One region of the Paenibacillus sp. GCM10027629 genome, then DNA from elsewhere that is predicted to be linked to it. Evidence: riboswitches for the same ligand, from Rfam matches in the RefSeq annotation. Region 1 holds a riboswitch; each other region holds the start of a gene.
What was found. A riboswitch is a leader RNA that binds a small molecule or an ion and turns the genes downstream of it on or off. The one in region 1 is predicted to bind cyclic di-GMP.

Region 1 (8,341 bases):
CGGGAATCGCCTATATGCTCGGACTGGTTGCGATGGGCTGGCAGACCTTCCAGGGGCAGCCTATTCTAGAATGGTCGCTGTATCCGTTGCTCGCTGGTTCATGTTTCCTCGTCTCGTTAGCAGCTGGCGTTCTTGTGTTTTGTGAAGCGGTTAAGGGGACTAGTGTGAATAAGAAGAGAGCTGTACATTCATTGAAATAAGAAATAGATTGAAATTTCTCCCTTTGTCCCTCACACTGCATAGTAGATGGATGATATTAGTCGATGAACGGCGATGGGGGAGAGCTATTTTATATGGATAGGAAATGGGTGCATTACGTTGGATTGGTGCTGGTTGCGGCCATTTGGGGAGCGAATTTTGGGGTATCGAGGCAGGCGATGGAGACGTTCGATCCGATTCTTTTCACGTTTCTTCGATTCGGGCTTGCCGTACCGTTCTTCTTCTTGCTATTGAAGGTGACGGAGGGAAGTATCGGTATCCCGGTGAAAGTGGCACTACAGCTCGCTGTCATTGGACTTCTTGGGGTGACGGGGCTCGAGATCGCCGTTATGTACTCGATCAAATATACGACGCTGGCGAACGCATCGCTATTGAACGTAGCACCTTGGCCGATCTGTGCAGCGTTGTTCGGGCCTTTGTTCATGAAAGAACGGATTTCCTCTCGTCTCGTGACAGGCGGCGTTGCAGCGATCATCGGCGTATGCTTCATTATTCTTGGAGGAAGCGAAGGACTCGATTTGTCCTCCAACCATATGATTGGGAATGGTCTAGCGCTGGGTGTGAGTATATTCGGGGCACTCTATAACCTGGCTTGCATGCCAATTATGAAACGGTATTCTGCTCTGCGGGTGAGTACATGGATGATCCTGTTCGGAGCAATCGGCATGCTTCCGTTCACGTTTGGTTCTTGGGGCAAAGTGGACTGGAGCGCATTGACAGCGACGCATTATACCGCGATTGGTTATAACGTGCTGATCTGCACGGTCATTTCCTTCGTTGTATGGAATGCGAGCATGTTCAAGGTCGGCGCGGCACGCGCGAATTTCTTCCGCTATGTGGTACCGGCTTCTGCCGTCACGGCGGGCTATCTCTTCTTCGGCGAATCATTCTCAGGCTGGCAGCTAGCCGGTGCCGTATGTATGGCCGCGGGATTGGTCTGGATTAGTCTGGAGCGCAAAGATACCGCGGCATCACCCAACCTTACTTCTTGAAGTAAGGTTTTTTCCTATGAATACGTGGAAAAAAATGCTATATATAGAGTTATTACATAATATGGGTGGGAACAGAAAAATGAAAAAACAATTATTCACAGTTTGTGTATCGATGTGTTTATTACTATTGGGCAGTGCTGTGAGTTTTGCAGCAAACGCTAAGGGAACTGAAATTATTGTTAATGGTGTGAAGCTAAATGCACGAGCTACTGTAATCGAGGGGACGACATTTATTCCTTATCGATCTTTGTTTGAAGCAATGGGTGCCAAGATAGGTTTTGATAAGGACGCACAGGAAATCTCTGCAGAGATTGATGGTGGGACGATGTACTTATGGATGGGTGAAGATATAGTAGAGTATAAAAATAAAAGATATTTTCTTCCGGAACCTATCCGTACTATAGAAGGAAGTATATACGTTCCTTTACGTTTTATCGGAGAAGCTCTCGGATATCAGATAGTATATAATCAAGATTATAATAGAATTACCTTTACGAAGTTTGGATACGGTGCGGATGATTCTATTCGAAAAACTCTAACAGGATATCTACAAGAGGATAAGCACAAACCATTGTCAGATTTGTTTTCTCAAGACTATCCATATCCTGATATATTGTATGTGAATGAAGCGAGTGAATCGTTTCCTCGGGTGTTTCCTATTAAAAACTATGAGACATGGGTTAATAAGATTGAGTACCTAGACAATAATACAGCAGTTGTACATGCGGGTTATTCTTATGAAACTCAAGTATTGAATGAGTCGTCAGAGACTAGGTTTGTTTTGAATAAAGAGAAATCAGGTTGGAAGATCTCAAAGATGGATCCTATACATTTGAAGATTGATGTCCCCAAAAATATTGATGTTACAGCGGATGGATTACTAGTAAACAAATCAGACCAAATCGGTAAGGTACTACAAGATTTAAACACATATTACACAGCAATGAATGAGAAGAATTATGAGACTGCTATTAAATCTATTTCTCCAACGGTAATTAAGAAATGGAATGAAAAAGTAACTTACGGTAAGTATGAAGATATTATTAAAGAAGAGTTCAATAAAACAATTACCACTCATAAATTGATGAATGCACGTGTGTTATATGTTGATCAATCACATGCAGTGGTAAATGCCAAAGTTGAATTCACACAACGATATAATGGGGATAGTAAGGTAATTGGACCTCATGTATATGATTTATTAATCAGTATGGATTGGGTAGACAATGATCGGTGGACTTATTATTCAGAATATGATTTAGATGCTAATTACTAGGACACCCGAGAGGTGTCCTTCACTTTAACTGCTCCCTTACGTACTCGTCCGGCGTCTTGCCGATAATGGTGCGAAAATCCTTGATGAAATGCGACTGATCATAATAACCTAGCTCCGTGGAGAGCTCGGACCAATCGATGCGCGGCTGATGCTCGATCGTCTCAGCGGCATTTTGCAATCGGTAGAGCTGGATCACCCATTTCGGACTGACACCGACATATTGGTCGAAGAGACGCTGCAGCGTTCTTTTATTCAGGTGAAAAAGATCGCAAATCTCGTCCACCTTCGTTATCTCACGGTCCACCTTTACGCGGTCGATGATCTGATTGATGAACTCGACCTGGTCGTCCCATGGCGGGAGCTTTGGGCGAATGAATTGTTCGGCTAGACGGACCATGTCGGACTCACTCTCTTGCGTGAGCAGCTCCTGCTCTAACGTTCCGATCTCCACGTCGAATACATCTTGAATGCGCATCGGTTGATTCGCGAGCTCGGAGATCGGTTGCTTAATGAACGGATAGAACCCGCCAGGCTTGAATTTGACACCGAATACGACCCCTTTACCTTCTAAGTGGTGCGTATATTTCTGCTTCGCAGCACCGAAAATGGCGCTTCGATTCGATTCAATGACGAGATTCACACAAGGGTTCGGTACAACCTCCTGCAAGTAGGGGGCTTGTTCAGTTAAATCCCAGCTGACGATCCAGAAATGCTTCACGAACTGATCGATATCTTCGGATGGCTCATGCCTTGTCAGTTGAAATTTATGTGTCCCACGGGATAAATTCAATACGCCCATACTGGGTTTTACAATTTCGGGTTTCATGAATAGCCGCTCCTTTTCCTGCGTGCATTTTGTCGCGTTTTTACAATACTTGGGCATAATTACGTTTTATAATCATATTAGCATAGTTATGCGCTTGATATGTATTGCATAAATCGAAGGAGGAACGAAGGAATGCGTGAAGTTCCATTGAAGTATGAATTGTATATTAAAGCAACCCCAGAGCAAGTGTGGGATGCCATGTTCGTCCCAGAGAATACGCGCAAGCTCTTCTTCGGATGCGTATTAGAGTCTACCTTTGAAATCGGTAGCCGTTATGCTTATATCGGACCGGGTGCGGATGGGGATGAGACCGTTCATGTGTACGGTGAAGTCCTCGCCTACGAGCCTTATAAGACGTATAGCGGTACGGAGCACGCAGGTCCGTCTTATCGTGAGAACCATGCAGAGTTCCAGTCCAGAATGACGTTCAATCTTGAGACCGTGGGCAACTGTACGAAGTTCACGTTGATCAATGATGAGTGGACGGAGGGCCACCCATCCTACGATAACACGCAGAGCTCGTGGTGGATGATTTTGAGTAACTTGAAGACGTATTGCGAGACGGGAGATACGATCGATTTCGGTTGGTAAAAGGACGTCGTAGCGGCCTACATAAAAAAGAACCTGTGCCGATTCCTTCTTATACGAAGGATTCGCACAGGTTCTTCTTGTTTTCGTCCTCTATCATTAATTACGTTTTTATTGCACCACGGCACCAATCTTCCACACGCCATACTTGCGTAACCCAGTCTCGATAGAATTCCGATTCATGGGATACGAGCAGGATCGTGCCCGGATAGGCTTTAAGCGCCTCGCGAAAGGCATCCTTCGTTCGCACATCCAGATGGTTTGTCGGTTCGTCGAGTACCAATACGTTGCTGTCCGTGAGCATTAATTCGCAGAGCCTCACCTTGGCTTGTTCTCCACCGCTCAAGTGGCGCAGGGGCTGCCGGATATGCTTCTCGGTCAAGCCGGGCATTGCAAGCATCTTACGAATTTGCTGCTGCGTTAGATCGGTCCGGAAGGCTAAGAGCCTCTCCAGGGGTGTCTGGTCAGAAGCGATGTTTTCCTGGGCAAAATAGGCTGCCTTCACGTTATCCCCTACCTGAAGAGTACCGTTAAGCAGAGGCATGAGGCCTAGCAGGGTACGCAGCATGGTCGATTTACCAATCCCGTTATGGCCAATGATCGCAATTTTCTCCCCGCGTTTCACATCCAAATTGACAGGGGCAATCAACGGCGTCGAATAGCCAATTTGAATGCCTTTTGCTGTGATGACATGGCTTACGGGATTCTGACGCACCTCGAAGCTGAAGCGCGGCTGTGGTCCGGTTGTAGGTTTATCGATGAGCTCGATCCGACCGAGCATTTTCTCCCGGCTCTTCGCTTGCTTTGCCTTACGAATACGGTTCTTATCGATGAATTTCTCAAGTCGTGTTATTTCCTGCTGCTGCTTCTCATAAGCTTGCTGCAATTGCAGACGGCTTAATTCATGACTCTTCAGAAAATTGTTGTAATTCCCCGGGTATCGCCTCAAGGTCTGATGCTCCAGATGGTAGATGACCGTCGTGATCTCGTTGAGGAAATGCTCATCATGGGATACGACGATGAATGCATGCTCATAGCTTTTTAAATACCCCGTCAGCCAAGCAATATGCACATCATCGAGATAGTTGGTCGGCTCATCCAACAGCAATACGTGAGGTTCTTCAAGAAGCAGCTTACCTAACAACAGCTTCGTTCGTTGGCCGCCGCTCAGCTTGCTGACATCACGCTCCATGCCGAGATCCAGAATGCCAAGACCCGCAGCGACCTCTTCAATCCGAGCGTGGATTTGATAAAAATCCGAGTCTTCGAGTTGACTTTGCAGCTCGCCGTACTGCCGTAATAGCGTGTCTAGATCGTTGTCTGCCTCGGCCATGTTCTCGGCCATGCCCAGCATGCGCCGTTCAATATCATATAAATGTGCAAATGCGCTCTGCAGATAGGCTGCAATCGTCGTCCCGGGCTGTAAATGGATATGCTGCTGCAGATAGCCTACATTGATCTGCGGCATCCAATCGATGCGCCCGGAATCTGGCAAAATCTCGCCTGCGAGCAGGCGGAGCAGAGTCGATTTTCCCGCGCCATTGCCGCCGACCAGGCCGACATGCTCTCCGCGCAGTAGGCGGAAGCTGATCTCGCGAAAATTCAATTTATCTCCGTACATATGGGTAACGTCTTCAATGCTTAATAAACTCATTCTTGTTCTCTCCCTTTCAATTTAGCTTGTGCTACGGCTGAATCGAGAGAACAGCAGAATTCGCAATCTTCTGTTTCGTAAGAAACAATTCATGGTTGTATGAACGACGAAATCGTTATTTTTCTATGGTGGAATATACAAAAAAGACGAGGTGAATACACCTCGCCCACGATCATATAGGTTTCGTAAGAAAGGGATTGGCTTTTATCTACTGTTCTCGGATTCACTTAACGTTAAAATGGGCAGACTTCTCCCGTGTTAAGGTAATTCTCTTCTAAGAACAGTCGACAAAATTTCCATATCCTTTCCACCTCATGTGATTGATTTTGTTGGTTACTTCTATAGTATATGCAACTTCATTGTAACGAGTCAACCCAGCCCTATAGCCCGTAGTTTAAAATAACTTTAGGTTCAAGAATCCCGAAATCAATTGACTTTGCGCCTATTCGTGGCATATATTAGTCAATGTAAATAGTTCCTTTATCCTACTTTAGACCTACATAATGTCCATCTGCAACGACTAGAATTATATATTTCGGCACACTAACCGAAAGGTTAGGTCGCAAAGCCTCGGAGTCTAATGGTCTTTGACCTATGATAGTCCGGCTGCAGCTAACAGTTGTTATTGCAGTCGGACTTTTTTGCGTTTCCAAGGAGCTGAAATAATATATTAATAGGAGGTAGACATGAGACGAGGTTTTAGACTTGTAGTGACATGGATGTTCATCTTGTCCGTCTTTACAGGATTCATTCCTGGCACGTTGCCAGTGAGTTCTGCGGCGGCTTCGAACGATCTGGTCTGGCCGAATCCAGGCGCGGTCAATCTGACGAAGAAGGCCGAACCGACAGGCACGCCAGGGGAATGGAAAGTAACCCTAACGGTTGAAGGAAAGAACATTAAGAGTAGTTCGGACGTAGTTTTGGTGATTGATCGGTCCGGTAGTATGAAAGGGACTCGGATGTCCAAAGCGATTGAATCTGCCCAGAAGTTCGTGGACAGACTGCTTTATAAAGATTCGACCACAAGAATTGCCGCTGTATCCTTTGCTGGTGATGTGACGGATGTTTCGGATTTCAAGAATGCCGGACAGATCGATGCGCTGAAAAAGGCGATTGGCAATATTTCTCCGAGTGGAGGTACGAATATCCAAGGAGGAATTCACCGCGCTGATGAGTTATTAAAGTCAAGTAAGGCGGATAACAAGGTCATCGTTCTCTTAAGTGATGGGGAACCGACATATAGCTACAAGGCTTCTAACGCTTTGGATTATACTTGGCCAGGAGACAAAACGAAAAGCTTTGCGCTTTCGAATTTCGATTACACGTATACAATCGGATCAGGCGGAAGTTATGATTTGGACTCCGGATGGACCGATTACAGCTATAAAATAGGTAAGTATAAGGTAACTGACAATGGAAAAGGGACGATATCTGAAGCGAAGCTTGCGATGGATAAAGGGATCCAAATGTATTCCATTGGACTTGAAGTCGGGGATAACACCAACGCTACAAACGTACTGAAGTACAGCCAGAATCGTGGCTATTACGCTTCAAATAGTTCTGAGTTAGAAAAAGTCTTCGCGGAACTATCCAGTAAGATTTCTTACGCAGCACAAAACGCAAAAGTCATTGATCCAATGGGCGGTATGTTCGACAAAACCAAGGGACCTGAAGTTTCGCAAGGTACGATTAAATGGAACGACACAACAGAAACGATTACGTGGGAAATCGGAAACATCGTTGAAGGATCTCCAGCAACGATGACTTACATCGTGAAGCTGGATTCAACAAAGAACCCAGATCCAAATACATTGTATCCGACCAATGGTAAGACATATATGGAATATACGGATGTGAATAATAAACCTGCATCCAAAGATTTTGAAGTTCCCAAAGTAAGCTTTGGTAAAGGTTCTATTATGGTCAAAGGGTACAGGGTCAATGCTGAGGGTACGCCGGTTAATGAAGAAAATAAGCCGGTTGATCGACCAGATCTTGCTGCACCATTATATAGCGAGTCCTTCAAACAAAATGGCAATGAAGCGCTTGATATTAACAAGAAGTATACGGTAACGGCAAAAATTGTGGAAGGTTATCTTCTTAAGAAGGGTGCTAGTCCTCAAGATGTAACATTAACATATGGTGAGCCTAACCCAACAATTTGGTTCGGTTATGCGAAAGCTCCTTACAATATCAAAATCGAGTATAAAGTAGGGAACATCGAGCTTGAGAAGGCAGAAGATGTTAAGAAACTTCAAGGCGAGTCAATAGACATCCAGAGCAAGTCATTTGAAGGTTATACGTTGAAGGATGTAAGTGTCAGTGCAGGAAGTGGCTTGGAGGTTAAGGGTGGCCAAGTCACAGGTACGATGCCGAATAAAGACGTTACAGTTACGTTTAACTACGAGGCAATCGCACAGTCAGTGAAAGTAAAATATTTATTAGAAGGAACTGATAAGGAAGTAGCACCATCGATTACAGTACCTGGAACAACAAATGCAACAACAACATTGAAAGCAGCGAATGTTGCAGGGTACACAGTAGTAGGGGAAAGCACAAAGGAATACAAATTCACGGCTGAGAAAAACCAAGAGGTTGTATTCTACTTCAAAGCAGCAGCGCAAAAAGTAACTGTGAAGTACCTTGAAAAAGGAACGAACAAAGAACTTGCGAAGCCTGAAGTTGAAGAAGGCGTAACAGGCAAAACAATCAAGCTAGATGCGAAAGAAGTTGCAGGCTACAAAGCAGAACAAGCAACAATCGATTACACGTTCACAAATGGAACG
Region 2 (8,341 bases), on a different contig from region 1:
AATAGAGCGGATAATAGAATACCAGTTACCATGTTAGGCATGATGACGAATGCAAAACCCTTGATTTTGCTCGCGCCAAGCACCTCAGCGGCTTCCATTAGCCTTTTCGCGTCAATCGTCCGCAGATTGTTTCGGATACCTTGATACATATAAGGAAGAACCAGTACATAATACGCTCCGATTAAGATCCAAATCGTCCCGGACAAGACGATCGGCCCGCTAGAGTACACCTTGATCAACCCTACGGCAGCAACCACACCGGGGACGGCGAAGGGGATCATCACAAGCGCCTGCAGGACTCGTTCCATTTTAGGCAAATACATGAATACGACAAAAGTGGCGGTCGCCATCGTAACTACACTTAAAACAAGGGTTATACCAGAGATGAGAAGCGTTCGCCCGACTGCTTGTAAAAATCGTGGATCCGTGTACAAATTCTCATACGCACTGAACGTATACGATACCGGCAGAATCGTGTTATGCCATTCTTTGGCAATTGAATACAAGAACGTTGCCGCTAGCGGCAAGAAGAGATATAGAAAGACCACCGAAATGATAATGATATGCACCCATTTTTTCTTCATCGCAAGTCTCTCCTGAATCGCCGCATCATTCGTTCATTACACCACATCGCGACAACCATCATCGTTCCTAAAATTACGGCGAGCGCGCTGCCCAATTGAGGTCTTGTGACAACATCCCCCGCTACGAGCGCGCCGATGCGGATGGGCAGCAAATTATAGCTGCCCCCTACTAACGCATAAGCTGTTGCATAGGCGCCCATGGCATTGGCAAGTAGAATACTGAATGTACCGACTATGCTGGGAATCATGACAGGGAGTCCGATTCGCAACCAAAATTGAAAAGCCGATGCTCCGAGCAACGAAGCGGATTCACGCCAATGTTTATGAATACCGGAATAGGCCGGGTATAGAAGCAAAATAGCTAAAGGCACCTGAAAATAAACATATACAGCCACCAACCCGCTCCAACTGTATAAATTGAATGAATCCATGATGTTCCATCCCCACTCTTTAAAGAGGAGCGTAAACACGCCGCTGTTACCGAGCAAAATAATAAAAGCAAAGGCTAGCGGCACGCCGGAAAAATTAGACGTTAAATTCGAGAAGGTCACCAGCATGGACTGGATCTTCGCAGGCATTCGCGTCATGGAATAAGAGGCGGCGATTGCGATCGCGATACCGATGCAGCTCGCATATACAGAAATGAGCAGGCTGTTCAGCATTCCTTTTGTATAATAAGGATTGGTTAAAGCCGTAATATACTGCTTGAACGTATATGTGACCCCATCATCAGCAAGAAAGCTGTCGCGGATCATAGCAGTCAGAGGTAGCAGCTCGAACCCGACGATCAGCAGAGCAAATGGAAGCAGCGCAATGACAGCGAACAGCGTGACTTTATGATTCATTCGGACAAACCTCACTTCTCGTTACTTAATGTTAACCAAAACTTGTTCTTCCCACATTTGCGGCAATTGCTTGGCTGTTTCATCCCATGATTTAAAATCCGTGATCGGCTTCGCATTTTTATACTGTTCGCTCGGAATCAGCTTCTTAGCGACATCTTCCGGCAATTTGACATTGCTGCGAATCGGACGAGCATAGCCTTTGGCCAGGTTGATCTGTCCTTCGTCACTCAAGATATATTCTCGGGCAAGCTTTGCGGCATTCGGATGTGGCGCATACTTGTTAAGGATGGTTGCATATCCGCCAATGACGCTGCCTTCCTTCATGATGTTAACGTCGAACCGGGTGGGATCAATTTGGTCTTTAAAGCCCAAAGATACAAAATCCCAAAGAATCGCAACTTGCACTTCCCCTTTTTCCAAATCGGCTTTGGTTACGTCTTTGGTGACCAATCTGTTCTGCTCGGCCAATTTCGCAAAAAAGTCCAATCCGGGCTGAATGTTGCCCTCATTACCCCCGTGCGCGATCGCCGCTGCCAGTACGCCCATCTGTGCTTGCGAAGACTTGGTAACATCCGGGATCTGAACTTTATAATCGCCTTTTGCGATGTCGTCCCATGTTTTTGGCGGATTTTTCACTTGCGTTTTATCGACAAGTACGGAGATTGTCCCTTGATAACCAACCAGCCAGTGGCCGTCCTTATCCTTCGCCCAATCCGGAATCTCGTTCCAGTAAGAAGTTTTATAAGGCATGGTCACACCCTTTTGCACGGCGATCGGACCGAATGCCATGCCTACATCCCCGATATCCGCCGTTGGGTTGTTTTTCTCAGCATCGAACTTGGCGATTTCCTCTGAACTTGTCAAATCCGTATCCGAATGCGTTAAACTGTATTTGGAAGTGATATTGCCCCACGTTTCTTTCCAGTTGGCCCAGTCATCAGGCATCCCGACACTGACAATTTTGCCTTCCTGCTTAGCCAGCTTTTGAATCTCTTCCAGAGTCTGTTCTTTGGCCGGAGTGTTGGTGGTCGATGGAGCGGATTGTTGAGGCGTACCGCACGCCGAGATGCTCAAAGCCATCAAGCTGATCATTAAGGCAGACTTCAATGAAAGATGTTTTTTCACAATGAATTCCTCCGTATTTTGGTTATTTGTGTGTTTAAGTTGTTTTTAAGGACAATTTGATTGTAGAATCGCAATGTTTTCAACAAATCAACTGAACGTAAATATTTTGTAAAGAAAAAAAGATTACTTTCCCCCATTTCTTCTCATCATGGGAAAAGTAATCTTTAACACGTGAAAACAGTATGTTCCTATTTGATGCCAACAAAAAGGACAGGCCGAATGCAATCATTCGTCTGTCCTCTGCAGCTCTGGGTATGGAGTAGATACCTACATTTTTTGTTGAGTTCTATAACGAACGAATAGCATGACTCCAAGGATTAACAACAACATACCTACAACCTCAAGGATCACTCCTGCAGATGATTCTCCCGTTTTAGGAAGAAGAGATTCCACCTTATCATCACCTTTACTAGGTGTAGAACCATCCTTTGTTGTATCTGTAGGTTTGGAATTCTTAATCTTTGTATTGGTAATGTCATAACCGTGTACTTCGGATTTGTACCCTGCTACAGGTTGTTCTTTTACTTCGTACAAATATTCGTTGCCATCATCATCATACGTTGCCAATTCTGCAAACGTATAATTCCAACCATTTGCTGCTGTTACTTCTTGGGTTAGGATCACAGTACCGTTTTGTAATAAGTCTACGATGATCATGCTTGGACGGTCAGACGTCTTATCACCCTTCCACGTTTTCGTTCCTTCGACAGTTGTTGAACCACCTGGAATTGGTGGAAGTGGATTTACTGGATCCTTTACTTTTGTATTCGTAATGTCATAACCGTGTACTTCGGATGTATATCCATCCACTGGTTGTTCTTTCACTTTATATATATACGCTTTGCCATTTGCATCATTTGCTGCTACATCCGTAAATGTATATCTCCAACCGTTGGCTGCTGTTACTTCTTGGGTCCGGATCACAGTACCGTTTTGTAGCAGGTCGACTTTGATGCTGCTTGGACGATCTGTTGTATTGTCGTCTTTCCACGTTTTGGTTCCTGCTACTTTGGTTTTAACAACCGAAGGTGGATTTACTGGATCTGTAGTTGAACCTCCTGGGTTTGTAGGTGTACCACCATCTGTAGGAGGAACTACTGGATCCTTCACTTTTGTATTCGTGATGTCATAACCGTGTACTTCGGATGTATATCCTGCTACCGGCTGTTCTTTCACGCTATACGTATATGCTTTACCGTCTGCATCATAGGCTGCTAGCTTGTCAAATGTATACTTCCAACCGTTGGATGCTGTTACATCTTGGGTCTGGATGACTTGATTGTTTTGCAGTAAGTCTACTTTGATGCTGCTTGGACGATCTGCCGCATTGTCATCTTTCCACGTTTTTGTTCCTTCTACGGTAGTTGTCTGCATCACTTTTGTATTCGTGATGTCATAACCGTGTACTTCGGATGTATATCCTGCTACTGGTTGTTCTTTCACGGTATACGTATATGCTTTGCCATCAGCATCATTTACTGCCAAATTCGCAAATGTATATTTCCAACCGTTGGATGCTGTTACATCTTGCGTTTGGATCACAGTATCGTTTTGTAGTAAGTCTACTCTAATGGCGCTTGGACGATCTGCCGCATTGTCATCTTTCCACGTTTTTGTTCCTTCTACGGTAGTTGTTTGCACCACTTTTGTATTCGTAATGTCATAACCGTTCACTTCAGATATATATCCTGCTACCGGTTGTTCTTTGACAGTATACGTATAAGCATTTCCATCAGCATCATACGCAGGTACATCTGTAAATGTATATTTCCAATCATTTGTTGCTGTTAAGTCTTGTGTTTTGATAACTTGACCATTTTGTAGTAACTCTACTTGAATGGTGCTTGGACGTTCTGTCGCATTGTTATCATTCCATGTTTTTGTTCCTGAGATGGATGTCGTCTTCACTTTATTCGGAATCATCAGCTTAACGCCTTTTTCAGCACTCGCATCAATCGTAAAGCTTACTTTGGCTTGAGGATCGAAATCCAGATAGTCTGGAGCTGCAATCTCTTGTACATAGTAATTTCCTACATCTAAAGCAGGAGCTTCAACCATACCTTGATCATCCGTTGTATAGGTATCTCCAATTTGTTCACCTGACTCTTTGTACAACTTAAACGAGACATTTGGGATGACTTTCTCTTTATTCCCTTCAATGTGCTTAACGATTCTTAAAGTTCCTTTAGGTGGTAAATCACCCTGAGCATCCCCGCCAAATGTTATATTTTTGACTGTGGCACTATCCGACTCGGAAACCGGGTCTTTGTACAGAATTTGGTAATCAAGCTCGTAATTATTTTTCAAAAATTCTTGGCTCTTTCCGCTTTCCGTTATAGTACTTGTATAATAAACGGTAAAAGACCTGGCACTTCCCATATTCCAGTTAATCACGACTTTAAATGAAAGACCGTCGTCATTAAACTGAATAACTCCATAACGTTGCTTTTGAAATTCTTCAATGGATAAAGACTCTCTGTTATCAACTGTTATCCGAAAACTATCTTTATTAAGAGTTTGACCTTCCTGCAAACGATCAGACACAACAATATCGCGACTTAAATATTCTTTGTTTAAGTTTATATTTAGGAACCAACGCACTTGATCGGCCTTATCCGGCTGGATATCACCAGCTTTGTAGAAAAATGGCTTAGAACCAGAACCGCCACTAGTTGGACCGGTAATCGTTACAGTTTGCTTATCTAAATTTGTACCTAAACTTGTTTCAACATCTTTCTTTTGATCCGTTGCTACATTCGTAGCTCGAACTGTAAAATAAAATTGCCCTCTAATATTTCGAAGTTTCTCAACCGTATCTGTAAATGTACATACCACATTCGTTGTCGTTATTTGACAAGTACCAAAATTAGTTCCTGCTTCATTTTCTAATGGAATCGTTCCACTAAATCCTACTAATTCCGGAGGTAACGTTAATGTTAACGTGTCCCCAGTCTTCATTTGATTTCCAGATTTATCACTAAAATTTACATTGATTCGAGTCTGTTCCCCGTAATTTAGTGTTGTTTTGTCAATCGTAAAACTATCAACGAATCCAGTTGTATTTAACTCCTGTGCATTTGCGATCATGGGTACAAAGCTCTGACCTATAGTAAACATAAAAGTCATAAAGATTACCAACATTGAAAATGCTTTTCTTGACTGTCTAATCATATGATTCTCACTTTCTAGTTAAATTGAGTCTTATCTATTAGTTTTCCTTTGATAATCAGGCGATGAGTAGGGTTTACCATCGGATCACAAGTAACAAGTGTAATTTCCTTATCCTTGCCATTAGCATCTAGCACCCACACCTCATCTGGCTTGACACGTAACTTTTCCGTTACTGTGTATTCAAACTGCTCTTTTCCATTATTGACCTTGATGTGATCCCCCACAGCCAGCTCGTCCAACCTGTTGAAATTCCTTCCATATGTACGATTTCGGTGACCCGCTATGGCATAATTCCCGATATCTCCCGCCTTACCTGTATTCGCAATACTAGCAACGGTCTTCCTCATGTTGGCTTGCGTTGCTCCATGAAGGATAGGAAGCTTTAAGTTTATTTTGTCAATCGTCAGAATTCCTTCTGCAGCTTCATGCTCTGGGGACTTGACTGTTGTATTGTCTTCACTGCCTCGGATTGCGGGAAGGGTAGATGTAGGCTTCACGGCTCCCTCCTGTCCTTGCTCTGCAGGTTCTTCTGCGCTATCAATATTAAGAAGGCTCGCCTGCCATTCCTTTAATAGTTGTTCCTGCTGATAATCTTGATACATCTCTGTCAGTTTTGGAGTTACAAATAACACGACTCCGATCACCATAAGCAGGATGGCCGTGATTTTTTTGTTCATTTTCCCTTTCTACCCTCCTTTTCCGTCCTTTCAACACAAAAAAGTCCGACTGCATTAACGATGTTAATTGCGGCCGGACGATCATAAGTCATGAACTCTTAGATTCCTAAGCTTTGCGAGCTAACCTTTCGATTAGGGTGCCAAATTATGTAATTGCCATTAGTGCTAATATACCCAATACAATATGGAGTATAGATAATGTGTTGCAAAGTAGTATATACGAACCATTGGCATAAACCAATATATATCACGTATATATGAATGTCAATTTATGAAAATAAAAAAGTGAAAAATTTTCATAGTATTTAGATATTTTTCATGATTTTTCAAAGATTTAACTTATTTGAATATCAATCCTTTATACCAAAAAAAGAACTAGGGCTAGTTGCCCTAGTTCTATACGATGTATTAGGATTCGGTTTTCTAATCCCTATACCTCTTTCCGCTTCAAATGCAGTAATCCTCCAATGAAGAACAGAATGAAACTGCACGTAATCGTAATCAGAATATTTTCGATCGGCAGCGTGAAGGCACCGAAGTCCATCTCACTATGTGTCAACATGGCTAGTGATGGTTGTGCCCAAGGATAGTAAGGTCCGAACTGAGCAGAGTTGACGATCAGCATATTGGGCAACGTCAGTGCTACATTAATAGCCAGCGGTGCGGCAAAGCTGCTCCATCCGATCGATACCCATAATTGCAAAGCCGCGAGCGGCAGACAAGCGACCCAACCGCTGATGATAGCTGGAAGCGTCAACTCCCAGTTCATTCCTCCGGGAATATTATGAAAGCTTACTGACGCAGCTAGGGAAGCGAGCATGAGCAGTTGGGTAACCGCAAGCAGCAGCACAACAATACTGAACTTTGCCATAAATAAGCCCGTTCTAGATACGGGCAAGCATAGCAGTGATTTCCAGCCTCCGCCGCTATGTTCATATCTGCACACAAACGCAGAAAATATTCCCGTCAAAATCGGAAGCAGCAGCATAGCGTGAAGTGTGAAGACGACGGACTGCAACTGAACGTAGTGTATAAGTGCTGGCGTATCATCGAGCGATGCCATCAAACCGATGATGAGCGAGATAAGCGGGCTTACAAGAACCAAAATCCAGATGGGGGATCGGCTCAGCTTTAGTCTTTCTGAAGCCATTAATCCCATAAATGATTTGATATTCATCTCAGTTCACATCCTTCCGGTTGAAGTGAATAGAGCCGAGCAACAGAACGACGAAGCCGCAGAGGAAACCTACCCCTACGAACACTTCCCCCTGAGAAGCTTTGAATGCAGCAAGCGGCCAACTCACGGGCAGCCATTCTGAGATCGGAAAGATGGATAGCACGGCCAGGACTACGCCAATCGTGATGGGAAGTGACTGATTCCGATATGTCATACACATCCATAGCACAAATGCTAGAATGGGCCAGGAAGCGATAAAGGGATAGAAGGCCAACTTTGCCACATCGACGATCGGAATATCCGTCCCGAATCTTAGCATCAAGCCTAATGCGATTGACCCCAGAGCCAACAAAATGCACGATATAGTCAGTAGGAATATCACAACCACAAATTTGGCGCCAAATACGGAATAACGCGATATCGGCAATGCCAACAGCTGCTTCCATGCGCTCGTGTGGTGCTCGATATTCGCGAGCATTGAGCTTAGAATTGTAATGCCCATGAGGAGCGCGATAGGAACGAACATCGCTATGTTCTCCAGTAAGTATCTCCATACATCATCCGCATATTGCTTCATCAAATAATCGTATCGCAAGCCATAGTTAAGCGCCTGCATGGCAATCAATCCGATCGGAGCCAGAAACACCAGAAACCAGAGGCCTTTGCCCTTAAGCTTCAGGAGATCGGCCCTTATTGCTCTGCCGATCATAAGCTTCGTCCCTCCCCGACAATATGAAGGAACAGCTCCTCAAGTGACTTGCG
Region 3 (8,341 bases), on a different contig from region 1:
CATTTGTAACTGATGGTACTGTAACCTTAATTCTATCACTTGAGTAGAACGTGTTCACAACAGCTTCTTTATCCCCAAAGTATACTTTCAATCCCTGAACAAAGTTTGCTCCATCGATGTAAACAACCGTTCCTCCGTCAATCGGACCGCTGTTCGGTGTAAGCGTTGTAATCGTTGGAGCCTTCGCAACAGGCGGTGGGTTATAGGTATAAGCATTTATGCTAACGCCTTCCTGGCCGTCCGGGTTTACAACCTTGACATTAACCGCTCCGACTGCCGTCCCAGCTGGGGCCGTTACTTTCAATCGAGCACTGGAGTTAAAAGTATTGACTACAGCTTCTTTATCCCCGAAATATACTTTCAATCCTTGAACAAAATCTGCACCATCGATATAAACGATCGTTCCTCCAGTAATCAGACCATTGTTTGGTGAAAGTACTGTAATCGTCGGAGCCTTTTGAACTGGTGGTGCATTATACGTATATCCATTTAATTTAGTGCTCTCCTGCCCATCCGGGTTTACAACCTTAACATCAACTAATCCAGCTTGCGTTCCGGCTGGTGCTGTTACTTTCACTCGAGCACTAGTGTAAAAAGTATTAACCACAGCTTCTTTTCCGCCGAAATAAACCTTTAAACCTTGAGTAAAATCTTGTCCGTCAATATAAATGGGCGTACCTCCTGTTAATGGCCCGTTATCGGGAGATAATCCACTAATTAACGGTACCTTCGGCGGGATCGGCAGATAGGTAAAACCATTTGTTTTCACAGCTTCTTGAGCATCCGGATTCACAATCTTCACATCAACAGAGCCCTCGGTAACCGCCACAGGTGAGGTCACAACGATTTTCGAACTTGATTCGAATGAACTAACCACAGCTTCTGTTGATCCAAAATATACCTTTAAGCCCTTAACAAAATTAAGGCCCTGGATCGTCACGCTTGTGCCGCCACTAATCAAGCCATTATCAGGTGCAATGCTCGTTAACTCTGGAGCAGGTTTTACTGGTGCTGGATTATAGGTAAAACCATTCGGGATTGTCACACTCTCTCCATCTGGATTCACGACTTTTACATCTACAGCACCTGCCGATTGACCTGCAGGAGTTTTTACTTTAACACGCGCAGTAGAATAATAAGTTGTAATTTGTGCTTCCACAGATCCTATATATACTTTTACTCCGGAAGCAAACTTGCTACCATCTAAAAAGATGTAATCGCCGCCAGCCAATTCACCAATATTTGGGGAAATCATGGTAACCGTCAATTTCTCAACTACTGGCTCATTATAAGTAAAACCATTCGGGATTGTAAATGACGTACCATCGGAATTGGTTAATGTGACATCTACAGAACCCGATTTTGTCGCTTTCGGAGATTTTACTCTGAAGTACGTTGAATCTGTATACACGTACATTGGAGCAATCTGATCGCCAAACTTAACTACAATACCCGGTGTGAAATATTTGCCGTTAATCTTCGCAACTGTACCGCCTTCTAACGGTCCATTGTTTGGATCAAACGAGGTAACCACTGGGTCTGCTTTGTAAGTGTACGGTATTGTAGCCTTTTGCCCATCTATATTCTTCACCGTAACCGTAACCGTAGACTGTGCCCCAGCTGGAACTGTTGCCGTAATTTCATTCTTACTCACTACGTTGATATTCGTTGCGCTAGTCGTTCCAAAAGTCACTGTAGCACCTGGTCTGAAATTGTCCCCCTTAATCGATACAGTCTCTCCACCTTCTGGTTTGCCGAAGTTCTGCTCAATTGAAGTGATAATCGGTGCTGACAAATTCACTTGTATTGCAACCGAAGGAATCGCCTTTTGACGCGCTGCCCCAGCATAGTCTTTATACGTAATGGTAGAGGCAGTTGTCGAAGCCTGGAAAGTACCTTTCTTGTTCGGGTCTTTCGGCTTTATCTTGTAGGTAAACGTTAACTCACTATTCTTTAATTCCTGAAAGTTCCATGTCAATACATTACCATTGACTATTGGCTTCGGTATATTTGAATCATACGAACCGGGAACAATATCGAATTCAGGTGATACAATGTCAGTTACTTGAACATTGTATGCACTTGCCATACCTATTTCCTTAACAATTGCTGCATAAATTTCGCTTAATCCTACTGAACCTAACACAAAATGATGGTGAGCAGATGTCGTTGCCATTTCCTTCAACAATTTATTTGGCCCGCTCGTTGCAGGATCCTCATCTTTTTGAAGTAACGCAATTGTATAGAACACAATCCCTGCATCCTTTGCAGCCTGCGCTTTTTCCTTTGCATACTCGTATGCCGTACCTTTTGGCTCGGTTGCATCACCATCCGTCATAATGACGATAACCGGTTGAGCTTCCGGGCGATGGTTCTCAAGCTCCTTAATCGCTAAATCAATCGCATTTCCTGTTGCTGTTGCTCCATTTGCTTCAATGGATCCAATATAGCTCTTAGCAGCTTCTTTATCAGTCGTCAAAGGGAGAGATTTTGTTAAGTTTGCAGAACTAAAATCAACAACCCCAACGCGATGTTTAGTCATATCCATTAAATCGACAAAACCTTTAGCCGCATTCTTAGCAGCCAACATCTTATCTTCACCATGGTTGGGTTGGTAATCCGGCTTCATACTACCTGATTTATCAATGATCAAAATTACGTCATTCGGCATGACAACATTCACCGGAGGAGTCCCCTGGATGTTTAGCTTTACTTCCGCCTCCTGTTCTGTTGTAATTACCGTTGGATTTACAGTTTTCGATACGGTTACATAATCATTAGCAGCCGCATACGAAGTGGTTTGATATGGTACCATCATCAACACAAGAAGAAGTACCATCATCATATTTACCTTCTTAAAAAAAGATTGCATACTTATCCTCCTTTTATTTTTTGCAATATAAAAAACAACAGCAAATGCCATTGTTTCTATCAAGTTGGAACCTGGCAATCTTTCAATTTCTTGAAAGACCCATGGCTTTGCGTCACTGCATCACTACAGTTTTGCTAACATTTTCGATTGTCTTCGTTCTCGAGTCCCATTCATAATAGTTCTTTTTAATTGGATAAAAATACATTTCTCTTATTATTATCGGTTTTTAATCAAGATTCTTTATGGAAAATAGTAAAAAATAACTATTAATATCAAGAAATTTAGAAAAAATAAGATACTTTCATGCTTTAGAACAAAAAAAATTCCCACATCATTAATGATGTGGGAATTTCTAATATCTATTCGTGCCGAATCTGATTGCGCAAGTACCCATCAATAAAGGCATCCAGATCGCCGTCCATTACTGCGCCGACATTACCTGTCTCGACAGATGTCCGATGATCTTTAACCATACTATAGGGATGGAATACATAGGAACGAATCTGACTTCCCCAAGCGATATCCGACTGTTCTCCACGAATTTCATCAAGTTGCTTCCGTTGCTCCTCGATCTTACGCTCATATAACTTGGAACGAAGTACAGTCATTGCCCGCTCACGGTTCTTGATCTGTGAACGTTCCGTCTGACACGTTACGACGACGCCCGTCGGGATATGCGTAATCCGAACAGCGGAATCCGTCGTATTGATGTGCTGACCGCCCGCACCACTCGCACGGTACGTATCGATCTTCAAATCTTCCGTCCGAATGTCGACTTCCACATCTTCCGAAATCTCTGGTACAACATCGCATGATACGAACGAAGTATGACGACGACCAGATGCATCGAACGGCGAAATCCGTACCAGACGATGTACACCTTTCTCCGCCTTGAGATAACCGTAAGCATTGAAGCCTTTGATCAGAAGGGTTACACTCTTGATCCCCGCTTCATCCCCTGGGAGATAGTCGAGCACTTCCACTTTGAAGTTCCGTTTCTCCGCCCAACGGGTGTACATCCGCAGCAGCATTTGGCCCCAATCTTGGGACTCTGTACCACCCGCTCCAGGATGCAGCTCAAGAATCGCGTTGAACTTGTCGTATGGCTGGTTGAGCAGCAGCTGAAGCTCGAATGTCTCCAGCTTGCTCATCAGGCCCGCCACATTAACATATAGCTCTTTTGCCAAATCTTCATCCTGCTCTTCTGCCGCAAGCTCGAGCATCATCGTCGTATCTTCATACTCTTGATTCAATGATTGATATTGATCGACGGCCGATTTGACCACGTTTAGCTCAGCAATAATGCCTTGGGCACGCTCATTGTCGTCCCAGAAGTCGGGCGCAGCCATTTTGACCTCGAAATTCTCAATCATCTCTTGCTTCATATCTAAGTCAAAGAGACCCCCTAAGGTCAGATAATCTCTTTGCAATTTCACGTAAATCCTGTTTCACGCTTGGTTCGATCATTCCATCCACCTCATCTGGCTTCACATTCGTCGTTAGACGGGAAGATTACTTCCCGTGGCACTGCTTATATTTCTTACCGCTGCCGCATGGGCATGGATCGTTGCGTCCGATTTGTGGCTCGTTATGCACTGGTTGCTTCGTCGCAGGCTCGCTGCTGTTGTTCGTGGAGATTTTACTCTCTTCGACAACCGCTTGACGCTCCTGGTTACGTTCTACTTGTGCTTTCATGATATACGTCGCCACATCCTGCTGGATTTGACTAATCATCTCATGGAACATTTCGAAGCCTTCAAATTGGTACTCACGAAGCGGATCCGTACCGCCATATGCACGCAAGTGAATCCCTTGACGCAGATGATCCATCGCATCAATGTGATCCATCCATTTGCTATCCACGGCGCGAAGCACGATAACCTTCTCGAACTCACGCATCATTTCTTCGCCCATGATTTCCTCACGTGCTGTATAGCGCTCTATAACAAGACCCATGATGAATTCCACGATCTCTTCTTTTTCCTTGCCCCAAATGTCGTCTTTCGAAATTTGGTCGGCTTCGAGGAGTGTGTTGTTCGCCCATTCTACTACTTCATCCAGTTCCCAGTTCTCTGGGATATCTTCCGAACAGTGCGCTTCGACAATACGTTCGATGGTCGGCTTGATCATATCAAGGACAATTTCACGAATATTATCGGAGAAAAGAATCTCGCGGCGCTGCTTGTAAATAATCTCACGCTGCTGGTTCATCACATCATCATACTGAAGGACAATTTTACGAACGTCGAAGTTGCTGCCTTCAACACGTTTCTGAGCGGACTCAACCGCACGTGTAATAAGACGGCTCTCAATCGGTGATTCCTCATCGAAGCCCAGACGATCCATCATACCAGAGATGTTCTCTGCACCGAAACGTCTCATGAGCTCATCTTCCATCGACAAGTAGAATTGCGAGGAACCTGGGTCCCCTTGACGTCCCGCACGACCCCGGAGTTGGTTATCAATCCGACGGCTCTCATGGCGCTCTGTACCAATAATATGCAGACCTCCAAAATCGGAGACACCTTCACCTAATAAAATATCCGTACCACGTCCAGCCATGTTCGTCGCGATCGTAACGGAGTTCGCAATCCCTGCATCCGAGATGATCTCCGCCTCTTCCGCGTGGTATTTCGCATTCAAGACTTTATGCTGTACACCTTTGCGCTTCAGCATTTCCGAGAGAAGCTCAGAGTTCTCGATCGAAATGGTACCGACGAGCACCGGTTGCTTATTCTTATGACGTTCTACGATTTCATCGACAACCGCTTTAAATTTACCCATTTCTGTCTTATAGACGACATCCGGCATATCCTTACGAATATTCGGACGGTTCGTCGGGATCTGAATGACTTCAAGACCATAGATCTTCTTGAATTCTTCTTCCTCCGTCTTCGCTGTACCTGTCATCCCAGCCAATTTGCGATACATCCGGAAGTAGTTCTGGAATGTAATCGTCGCAAGCGTCATGCTCTCGTTCTGAACATCGAGATCTTCCTTCGCTTCAATCGCTTGGTGAAGACCATCGCTATAACGACGACCTTGCATGATCCGACCTGTGAACTCATCGACGATCAAGACTTCACCATCTTGAACGACGTAGTCAACGTCACGACGCATGATCACGTTCGCTTTTAACGCTTGTAACACGTGATGATTCAAAGTCACATGGCTTTGATCGAACAAGTTTTCAACGCCAAATGCTTTCTCTGCCTTCGCAACACCGGCATCCGTCAACGCAACGGATTTCACTTTAATATCAACCGTGTAATCCTCTTCGGCCGTTAAACGACGAACAAATCGATCCGCAGCAAAATACAGCTCCGTCGATTTCGCGGCTTGTCCTGAGATAATGAGCGGTGTTCTCGCCTCATCGACGAGGATGGAGTCCACTTCGTCAATAATACAGAAGTATAGTGGGCGTTGAACCATTTGCTCGCTATAGAGCACCATGTTATCCCGCAAGTAGTCAAATCCGAACTCATTGTTCGTTCCGTACGTAATATCGCAAGCATACGCAGCCTGCTTATCTTCATGACTCAACCCGTTCAGGTTAACCCCAACCGTCAAGCCTAGGAATTCATAAATTTGAGCCATCAATGCACTATCCCGCTGTGCGAGGTAATCATTGACGGTGATGACGTGTACGCCTTTACCCAGCAATGCATTCAGGTAGACTGGCAAAGTACCTACAAGCGTCTTCCCTTCCCCTGTCTTCATCTCTGCGATCTTACCTTCGTGAAGGACCATACCGCCGAGCAACTGTACATCAAAGTGACGCATACCGAGCGTCCGAATCGAAGCTTCACGCACCACGCAAAAAGCTTCTGGCAATATGTCATCTAGCGTTTCGCCTTTTTCAAGACGCGCTTTAAATTCCTCCGTTTTCGCTTTCAACTCTTCGTCCGAAAGCGCCTTATACGTCGGTTCCATTTCGTTGATTTGGTCAACCGTCTTCATGAGGCGTTTCACTTCGCGCTCGTTCTGGTCGCCAAATATCTTTTTAACAAGTCCTAGCATGGGTAGACCCCTTTCGTATTTCGTACAAACAGATGGTTTGCATTAAATTGTAACAGTTTGTGGGTATTGTCGCAACAATCGAGTATGGACATTACGTATATACTTACGCGCTAACAGGCCGGATTGTTTCGAAAAGTTTCCATCAAAAATATTTCCATTCTGTGTATATCTTAAAATTGTAATTCCTATGGGCTTCCTAAAGCTAGAAAAAGCCTGACTCCCCGGAGAGGAGTCAAGCTTTGTAATTCACTTCAATGTATATTCATTTCAATGTTTGTTGATGCTAATATCAATCTTGTTCGATCAAGCCGTATTTACCATCATTACGACGGTACACAACATTCACCTGATTCGTGTCCATATTGGAGAAGACAAAGAAGTTATGTCCAACCATGTTCATTTGCAAGATCGCTTCTTCCACATCCATTGGTTTGAGTGTGAAACGTTTCGTACGCACCAGCTCGAGAGTATCCTCTTCATCCTCTAGTGCAACTGCTGTGGAGCCTCCGTCAACGATTAAGGATTTCAAGCTGCCCTCTTGACGGAATCTGCGGTTCAATTTGGTTTTGTGTTTACGAATTTGACGCTCTAACTTATCAATCACAGCGTCAATCGAAGCATACATGTCATCTGTCTTATCTTCGGCGCGGAGCATCAAGCCTGGCAGAGGAATCGAAACCTCAATGCTATGTTTGTCCTTGATTACGCTCAATGTAACATGAACCTCAGAGGTAGGCGGCACTTCAAAATACTTTTCCAATCTACTTAGCTTTTTCTCTACATACTCTCTTAAAGCATCTGTCACTTGGATATGTTGGCCTCGAATGCTGTATTTCATAGGGCACTCCTCCTTTGCTTAGCTCTATTATAACACAGCTCTGGGCATACTTCAAAATTCCTTTACAATGTAAATGACGTAGTTGTATCCTTTGATGGGTGCGTGTCAAAGACTGTTCAGAACTATTACAGAAGTGTTGCAAAAGAAGTTCTAGAAGCAACTCCAGATGCAAATAAAAGCATGCTCAGAAGTTCATAAGCAACAATTTCACAAGCAACAAAAAAACCCTAGAACATGTCTAGGGCTTTCTCTAGCTAAACTATCGATTTAACCATCGAACCTTATGTAGCTCGGCATCAATGCCGGTATGATTATAATTTAATTACGTTAGCTGCTTGTGGTCCGCGAGCACCTTCAACGATGTCGAACTCAACGGATTGACCTTCTTCTAAAGTTTTGAAGCCTTCAGATTGGATCGCGGAGAAATGTACGAATACGTCCCCACCGTCAGCAGTTTCGATAAAACCATAACCTTTTTCTGCGTTAAACCATTTCACTTTACCTTGCATTCAAATACATTCCCTTCGTCTTCAAATGAAAGTGGAGTATGTCCACAAGTCCGACTATACCACCGTATGGAAGCGGTGTCAATGATTTTAGGGAGAATAATG
Region 4 (8,341 bases), on a different contig from region 1:
CAGCTTCGTCACGAAAGATGAGGATTCAGATTATATCACGACCAATTTATATGAAGATGAGGTTGCCGGGAATAAGGCTGCACAAGATGTGCTTGCACGTATTTATCACGGTTATCCAGAGACGCGCTCTTTCGAAATTGCTAACGCACAAATTACAGAAGGGACGCGTGGCGGGGAGCAAATCCATGAATTGAACTTGATTCTCATGGAGAAAGGGAAGACTTTCGCTGATCCGCATAAGGAAATTACAGCGATCGTCGATGTGAGGACTGGAGCGATTCAATTCTTTCAAGCGATCGAATTAGATCCTTCAGCACATACCTTGAAATTGCGGGAGGCGGAAGCGATTGAGATTGCGAATGCCTTCTTGGAGCGATTGCAAATGAATATCGAGGGATATCAACATGAGGTTATACGGACAAGTTCGAATAACACGCAAGAAACGGATCAATCGATCGTGATCTACAAGCGTCCTCAAGATGGGAAGAAGATGCTCCAAGTTAACCTTCGACAAGGCAGTACGAGTGTCGCGGACATCAGTCAGGAGAAGTCTTGAGGGTTCAACGACTCATCCGTCGTGAGGGTATGGTCGCGTTGACATTCTTGCTGCCAAGTGCCATCGGATTCGCATTGTTCTATATCATTCCGTTCGTGATGGGATTGATCTATTCGATGTTGGATCGAACCGTCGGAGGATCGTTTGTAGGATTGGCGAATTATCAGGAGCTGCTGAGCAGCGATTCATTTCGCAAAGCGGCATCAAATACCTTCTGGTTCACGGCGGTTAACGTTCCGCTGATGCTTATCGTATCGCTGGTTATCGCCATCCTATTGAATCGTAATCTCTATCTGCGAAACTTCATTCGGATGGCCTATGTTCTGCCGCTGGTTGTGCCGGTCGCTTCTGTCGTGATGGTATGGCAAGTGATCTTCGATTGGAATGGATCGCTGAATGCTTGGCTGCATGGCTTCGGATTGGATCAAATCGATTGGATGAAATCGACATGGGCTAGAGGCGTCGTATCGGTCTTTTATCTCTGGAAGCATGTCGGCTATAATATCATCCTATTCCTAGCAGGGCTGCAAGGTATTCCGCGAGACTATTATGAGACAGCGAATATCGAAGGGGCAGGTAAGTGGCGCCAATTCTACAGTATTACGCTCGTCTACTTGACGCCGACCATGGTCTTCGTTGTGCTGATGTCGATCATGAATACATTCAAAATATTTCGAGAAACGTACTTGATCGCAGGGGATTACCCGCATGATAGCATCTATACACTTCAGCATTATATGAACAATATGTTCCTAACGATGGATGTACAGAAGTTGTCTGCGGCAGCGACACTTATGGTGATCTGCATCTTCATGATCGTCACGATCCTGCTTCAAATCGAGAAAAGATATACACAATTTATAAATTGAACGAGGAGGAAGGATGGAGAATAAGGGGTTCATTCGGAACCTCTTGGGAACGCTGGTGATGGCGTGCAGTGGGTTAATGATGCTCTTTCCTATTGTGATTACTTTCACAAATTCACTGATGACAGAGCAAGAGATTCACGGTAATTATGATCTCGTGGGCACCATGCCGACCCGAGCGCCTGGGGAATTGCCTTCATTTGTGAATTTGAAGATCATACCGGATTGGCTGTCCTTTGAGCAATATGGAAAAGTGTTGCTCGAGACGCCGAATTACCTGTTCATGCTGTGGAATTCGGTTGCCATGGTCGTCGCGATCATTGTGGGGCAGACCGTTGTGAGTGCGCTGGCCGCGTACGCATTTGCCAAACTCCGATTTAAGGGAAGAGAGGGTTGGTTCCGAGTCTACTTAATGACGATGCTGATGCCTTTCCAAGTGACCCTGGTTCCGAATTATATTATTGCTAATCAGTTAGGCTTAATGAATACAGCGAGCGCGATCATATTGCCAGGGATATTCGCGGCATTTGGGGTGTTCATGCTTAGACAATTTATGCTGTCGATTCCCTACGCACTTATTGAAGCGGCACAGATGGATGGTGCCGGACATTATCGTATTTTCTACCGTGTTATGCTGCCCTTGATGAAGCCGGGGATCGCGGCGCTCGTCGTCTTGCTGTTCGTAGACTATTGGAATATGGTCGAGCAGCCTTTGATTTTCTTGGAGGATGCCTTTAAGCAGCCATTATCGCTCTATCTATCCAGAATTAACACAGAAGCGCAGGGCATCGGCTTCGCTGCTTCGATGATCTACATGACACCGATGGTGCTGTTGTTCATGTATGCGGAATCGTATTTTATCGAGGGTGTACAAATGTCGGGCATTAAAGGGTGATCGAGAGGAGGAACAAGATGAATACAGGGATGGCTGAAGCGATGGATGCGGGCCGAAAACGAAAAATAGTGTGGATCTCCGGTCTGTTCATCGGTGTGCTCCTACTTCTTACCCTATCGAGTAATACATGGCTGACGATGAGTCTACCTAAGGTTCGAACAGAGATCGGGAGACAAGGACCGTTGACCACCCAGTGGAATGGTACAGCGCGGCTGATGCCCAGGCAATTGATGGCATTATCCAATGCTGCGGAGTGGACGACGAAGGAAGTGCTCGTGAAACCGGGAGACCGCGTTACAAAAGGACAGACGCTCATTACGTATGACAATCCTGCTGCGGAGCAGGAAATACAGGATGCCAATGCGAGTCTTGCACAGCAGCAATTGTCGATCGAGGATTTGCAGGATGCTTATATTGAAGCGGCTCAGAACAATGATGAAATGCAGATGCGTCGTACGAAGAGGGAACTAGAGCGAGCCCGATTGATGATGGATGTGCAGCAGCGAAAAGTGGCGGTGATGCAGTCGGATGCGAGCGGTCGAAGACGTATCGTTGCACCGTTTGATGGTGTCGTAATGCAGGTCAATGCGGCTTCGCAGCTGCCCTCAGGGAGCAACGGGCCGGATGTAAGTCTAGCGAATATGCAGCAAGGCTACCAATTCGAGATTGTTATACCGAATGCCGTGGGGCGGAAGTATCGTACAGGAGATAAGCTCAAAGTTCAAGTAGAGCATCAGGGCACGAACGTACCCGTTGAAGGGACGATTCGTGAAATTCGAAATGCGACGAGTACTAGTGATGGCAGTCCGTCGCAGGGGGAGAATGCGACTCCCGATACATCGAATCAACTATTCGTTGTACAAGTAGTGCATCAAGATTTGGAGGCCAACGACTTGGTAAATGTAGATCTAACGCAATCACAAGAGGACGAGGGGGCCTTGCTCGTGCCGAACCAAGCGATTCATCGCGAAGGTAAGAGCAGCTACGTACTTGTTGTCGAAGAACGTAGAGGTCCGCTGGGGAATACATTTATCGTCCGCAAAGCCCCAGTCCGATTGGTGGGGACGAATGGTCAGGAGTCCCTCGTGCAAGGGGTATATATGAATGATGCCATCATTGTGGAGAGCAACGAGCCGCTAGCGGAAGGTAATCGCGTAAGAGTCTAGTGCGTTCGCTTATTATAGAGGTTGTTCAAAAAGTCATCATTTGATCACGAAGTGATTCAAGAAGCATAATCAACATCGAATCTTGCGTTCACCTTTGAAGTCCGGTACTCATTTAGGTTTCGCCTAAACTCCGTTCCTCCTTCTTCAGGTTCTCGCAACCTTCTCGGTGCTGAAATGCCGACTTTTTGAACACGCATTAATAGATTTTGCATATGGAGAGAGGGAATGAGATGAGAAAAAGTTCGATCGTATGTTTGATAGTTGCATGTTCCATGAGTTTGGCTGCTTGCTCCGGCGGGCAGAACGGCGACGAGAAGAAGGAGGGGAAAAAAACCGTCGTCTTATCCGTCTTCAGCGCTGATCCAGTCTATACACAGGCGGAGAAAAAATATGAAGCGAGTCACCCGAATGTGGATATTCAGATTAAGGCACATATGAAGGACCCAAATGCCAGCTATGAAGGGGAGGGGGAAAAATATATAAACATAACCAACACCGAACTCTTATCGGGTAAAGGGGCAGATATCATTGCCTTTGATGTGATGGGGCTGCCTGTCGTGAAGTATGTCGATAAAAAAGTGTTGGTTAACTTGAGCGATCTGATGAAGCAGGATCAGTCCTTTGATGCCAGCCAATATGAGATGAATATTCTGGACGGTGCCAAGATGAATGGAGGTCTCTACACGCTGCCTTTACGATTCTTCTTGGACAGGATGATGGGGGATGCCAAGGCGATTGAGGATGCAGGCGTGACATTCGATGATTCGAACTGGACATGGAACGATTTCACAACGGTTGGTAAAAGCTTGGCAGCTTCAGGGAAACGGAAACATGCGACGGGAAATACGCCTCCGGAGCAGATGCTGAACTATTTGTTCTCGGATAACTATGCAGGGATTGTGAAGGATGAGAAGCGTTTCGACACGAACGCATTCTCATCACTCATGAAGCAAGTGAAGAAGATGTATGATGATGAAGTCGTCACGAAGGCCGAGATTGCTGCAGATGAATCCTACTTTTTGCCTACGATGATTATATCTCCTGAAGATTATTTTGTCGGACCAGCCATGTTCTATGAGAAAGGGAAGATCTATAACAAGCCACGGGCTTTGCAGGAGCAATCGGGAGGTTCATTCATCATGAATAGGACGCTCGGGATCAACGCGAACTCAGACGTCCAGGCGGAAGCGTGGGATTTCATGAAATTCCTGATGTCTGAAGAGGCGCAGATGCTGCCGGGACTGCAGGGTTTCTCCATTAACAAATCGGTGAACGAGAAGATGTTCAAGGACCTTGAGAATAAAGGCTCGGTGGAGTCGCCGACGGGATCTTCCGTACCGGTTAGCAAGGAAGACCTCGAAGTTCTTAAACAGATGGTCGCCGATACGAAGACAACGGTGAGAGAAGATAAGAAGATTCAATCGATCATTGAAGAGGAAGCGAAAGCCTATTTTAGCGGACAAAAGTCGGAGCAAGCTGTTGCGGATCTGATCGCAAATCGGATCACAACCTATTTGAATGAGTAATGAAATCTTGAGTAAAGGATGATGATGGATGAAAAAATGGATAGCGGTGTTGTTCGTATTCGGAGTTGTGGCCAGTGTCTCAGCTTGCTCGGTTCCAGGTGCGGAAGAAACAAAGGCAGAAATGAATATAGAGGCTGAGCCGCTAGATCAACGGGGAAAGCAAGAACAAAAGGGTGAAGAGACTGCCGAGAAGGAACAAAAGAATGATGAAGGCCAGAATGATGGGCAGGGCATGACGAAAGTATTCTCGGATCTGATGGCATTGAAGCTTCCGGAGGGCCTTGAGGCACAATCGTCAGGCTCCACAAATTCGAAATTGATCTATACCGATAAAGCGAATCAAGTGAAGCTCGAAATGCTGCATGATCCTGAGCAATTGGTGACGGATGAGGGGATCGATATGGGACGTTTGAAGATGAGAGGGATCTTCGAACAACAATATGAAGGTGTAAAATTAGAGTGGTTGAAGGATGAGACGCAGCAAGTCCATGGGAAGCATATCGCGATTAATGAGGTCATCGTTCCATCCAAGGCAGGCGACACGTATCATCTCGTGGCTTGGGCTGAATTAGACGGCGCTTTTCTGGAAATCACATTCACCTGTCCCGCAGATGTGAAGGGGGAGTGGCAGAATGCTGTGCATGAGATGATCGAATCGATTCAGATGTAGGGAAAGGGCTGCAGGTTCAGTTTCATGAAGTAAAGATTAATAGTAGGAACATGACCGCTTGGCGAAACCGCTGAGCGGTTTTTTGGCGTGGTATGTCTGGACAGAAGAACTTTTCAGAAAATGACATATTTCTAGGTATTTCGACTTATTTTTATGACTTTGGAATCGAATTTGGAGGAATTTAGAAGTGGATGACGAATGTAATTTTTTGGTTAGGTATATTTTACCACCAAAAGGAAATGCAGGTTTTTGATCGATGAAGATCGCGCGTGAATTTAGGTTATAGAACCTAAATCTTTTATGAACCAAGTGAATGAACCAAGGCAAACTCGTTCGAAAGACGGGGACGCAAAGCCACGGGTCTAAGGTACATTCGTACTATGATCGCCGGGCCGCTCAAAGGCTTGGTTTTTGTGTGCCCAAAAAAGACCATAGGGGGAATCGATGATGAGAAGAACGGAAGAAGGAAAGAAAGGATGGCAGTACCGGCTTCGGATGGCGGCGCTCTGCTGTGCATTAACAGTTGCTTCATGGAGTGTGCTGGCTGCGCCAAGTGCGCATGCTGCTGTACAGATTCAGACGGAGGATGAAGTGACGAAGGTGGACATGCAAGGGGGGGATATTCAAATTTCGGGCTCGAATATGGTGTGGTTCGTCACGGGTGCGGATACGACGCGCCAAGTGATGTATCGGGATTTGAAGACGAATCAATCCAAGCTGCTGACGCCGGTGAAATCGTATAAAAGAGAGCTGTCGATTCATGGTGATCTCATATTCTGGGCGGATAAAAGAAATACGGCTCCGGGCGAAGAGGACTGGGATATCTATATGTTCGACTTGAAGACGGGTAAAGAAACGAAGATCAGCAAGACCGTTGGACATTTAGGTTCGCCGCAATCGGATGGACGTTACGTGGTATGGGGGGAATCGGGTCACAAAGTGTATTTGTACGATCTCAAGGCCGGTACGGAAAAGGTGATTGGTGATGGAGATTATCCGAAGATTGCGAATGACAAAGTGTTTTTTACAAAATATTGGTATCAGGATGCAGGGTATCTCTATGACGTGAATACAGGTGCAACGACGAAGGTGATTGTGCTGGATGAGGGAGAGGCGTTCCGCTCTTATGCATTTGACGGTACGCGCGTCCTGACATTCAAGAGAGGAAGCGATGAAGGTGGCGAGGATACGACATCCGTCGTTTTATATGATTTGAAGGATATGCAGACGCCGCAAAAGATGGTTCTTGTTCCTCCTTTTACCGGGAAGAATCTTTCGCATGCAGCACTTGGCGATTCTTATGCGGCTTGGACGCAATATGTTGACGGGGTACTTCAGATTTTTGCAGGAGATATGGGGACAGGTAAGACGTGGCAGGTCACATCAGGGAAGATCAATCAGAAGGATCTGTTCTTCGACGGGGATCGCCTTCTCGTTATGAATGATCAGAAGAAATTGGTCTATAAGACGATGACGCGTCAAGAGGGTCAAGAGGAAGGCGGTACTACGGGGCAGTCTTCCACAGCGGGAACGCCAGGTTCATGGAATTCAGTGATTTCGATGGAAATGGATGAGTTGGTAGAGGCTGAAATCGGCCCGGATGGCGGCGTGTTGGAAGCGCGGAAGTCTGGGATTTCGTTGAACGTGCCGAAGTATGCTTTTCAAGAGCGTTCGAAGCTGACGTTAACGGTCACGACGGCTTGGGACAAGGCGCTTAAGCAGAAGGTGGCTGCTAATTCGCATCCGGTAGGACCTGTCGTGAAGTTGAGCTGGAAGGAAGCGACTGTAAAGCCGCTTACGCTGCATATCCCGGTGGATGTGTCGAAGATGAAGCCGAATCAGGTGAGCAAATTGTCGGTGTATGCGTTCGATGCGTCGGCAGGCAAATGGGAGGATATTGGTGGCAGATGGGATAACGAACGCAAGGAAATGGTGGCGGAGATCGATGGGCCGGGTACGTATGGATTGCAGCTCACGGATATTACCTATTCGGATATTCAGGGGCACTGGGCCAAGGAAGCCATTGAGACGGCTGCGGCACGCCATCTCGTCCAAGGGGTCAGCGCCGGAAAATTCGAGCCGAATGCGCCGTTAACCCGTGCACAATTCGTGACCATGTTGTCAGGTGCATTGAAGCTTCAGGCACTGCTCGGGAATGAGCCGAGTTTCGTGGATGTGCCGAAGTCGCATTGGAGTTACGTGCATGTAGAAGCGGCGGTACAAGCAGGTCTTGTGCAAGGGGATCAAGGGAAGTTCCATCCGAATGAGAAGCTGTCGCGCGAAGCGATGACGGCAATGCTCGTGCGTGCGGAAGCTTGGTTAGCGGGACAGCCGCTTAAGGTGACGGACGAAAGTATTCTGGATGCATATCGGGATGGGGCTAAGGTGAGTGCGTGGGCTAGACCTTTCATGGCGAGTGCTTTGGAACGTAAGTTATTGACCGGCGAAGGGATGAATATTCATCCGGGCCAAGTATCGACACGGGCGCAAGGCGTCGTAATGCTGCTGCGGATGCTGCAGAATCAAGGGAAGCTATAGGTTGAATTAGGGGAGAAATGATGATGAAGAGAAAATATAAGCAGATGATACGCTCCTGGATTAGCGGAATGCTTGCAGTCGTCGTATTGCTGACGGGCATTCCGATGGTTCCGGGCTTCGGCGT

Region 2: linked by a shared signal. The riboswitch ahead of ACFQZR_RS08175 (class D sortase) and the one ahead of ACFQZR_RS24910 (MucBP domain-containing protein) in region 1 are both predicted to bind cyclic di-GMP.
Region 3: linked by a shared signal. The riboswitch ahead of ACFQZR_RS07940 (IPT/TIG domain-containing protein) and the one ahead of ACFQZR_RS24910 (MucBP domain-containing protein) in region 1 are both predicted to bind cyclic di-GMP.
Region 4: linked by a shared signal. The riboswitch ahead of ACFQZR_RS26130 (S-layer homology domain-containing protein) and the one ahead of ACFQZR_RS24910 (MucBP domain-containing protein) in region 1 are both predicted to bind cyclic di-GMP.

The regions. Positions count from the first base shown of each region.
Region 1 is NZ_JBHTGZ010000014.1:488-8,828, reverse strand. Features, by position in the region: gene ACFQZR_RS24940 (hypothetical protein) at 1-200, shown strand, start outside; gene ACFQZR_RS24935 (DMT family transporter) at 294-1,211, shown strand; gene ACFQZR_RS24930 (copper amine oxidase N-terminal domain-containing protein) at 1,291-2,487, shown strand; gene ACFQZR_RS24925 (DUF6597 domain-containing transcriptional factor) at 2,507-3,313, opposite strand; gene ACFQZR_RS24920 (SRPBCC domain-containing protein) at 3,446-3,904, shown strand; gene ACFQZR_RS24915 (ABC-F family ATP-binding cassette domain-containing protein) at 4,005-5,555, opposite strand; cyclic di-GMP riboswitch class I at 6,083-6,169, shown strand; partial or broken gene ACFQZR_RS24910 (MucBP domain-containing protein) at 6,242-8,341, shown strand, end outside.
Region 2 is NZ_JBHTGZ010000005.1:484,929-493,269, reverse strand. Features, by position in the region: gene ACFQZR_RS08195 (ABC transporter permease) at 1-584, opposite strand, end outside; gene ACFQZR_RS08190 (ABC transporter permease) at 581-1,429, opposite strand; gene ACFQZR_RS08185 (ABC transporter substrate-binding protein) at 1,451-2,554, opposite strand; gene ACFQZR_RS08180 (Cna B-type domain-containing protein) at 2,822-5,725, opposite strand; gene ACFQZR_RS08175 (class D sortase) at 5,740-6,402, opposite strand; cyclic di-GMP riboswitch class I at 6,468-6,554, opposite strand; gene ACFQZR_RS08170 (ABC transporter permease) at 6,833-7,573, opposite strand; gene ACFQZR_RS08165 (ABC transporter permease) at 7,581-8,288, opposite strand; gene ACFQZR_RS08160 (ABC transporter ATP-binding protein) at 8,285-8,341, opposite strand, start outside.
Region 3 is NZ_JBHTGZ010000005.1:431,969-440,309, reverse strand. Features, by position in the region: gene ACFQZR_RS07940 (IPT/TIG domain-containing protein) at 1-2,872, opposite strand, end outside; cyclic di-GMP riboswitch class I at 2,935-3,018, opposite strand; one part of gene prfB (peptide chain release factor 2) at 3,232-4,266, opposite strand; one part of gene prfB (peptide chain release factor 2) at 4,268-4,339, opposite strand; gene secA (preprotein translocase subunit SecA) at 4,385-6,892, opposite strand; gene hpf (ribosome hibernation-promoting factor, HPF/YfiA family) at 7,182-7,730, opposite strand; gene ACFQZR_RS07920 (cold shock domain-containing protein) at 8,042-8,239, opposite strand.
Region 4 is NZ_JBHTGZ010000017.1:95,844-104,184, forward strand. Features, by position in the region: gene ACFQZR_RS26100 (hypothetical protein) at 1-556, shown strand, start outside; gene ACFQZR_RS26105 (carbohydrate ABC transporter permease) at 586-1,425, shown strand; gene ACFQZR_RS26110 (carbohydrate ABC transporter permease) at 1,439-2,317, shown strand; gene ACFQZR_RS26115 (efflux RND transporter periplasmic adaptor subunit) at 2,335-3,483, shown strand; gene ACFQZR_RS26120 (ABC transporter substrate-binding protein) at 3,738-5,009, shown strand; gene ACFQZR_RS26125 (hypothetical protein) at 5,038-5,679, shown strand; cyclic di-GMP riboswitch class I at 5,992-6,079, shown strand; gene ACFQZR_RS26130 (S-layer homology domain-containing protein) at 6,124-8,217, shown strand; gene ACFQZR_RS26135 (DUF6531 domain-containing protein) at 8,235-8,341, shown strand, end outside.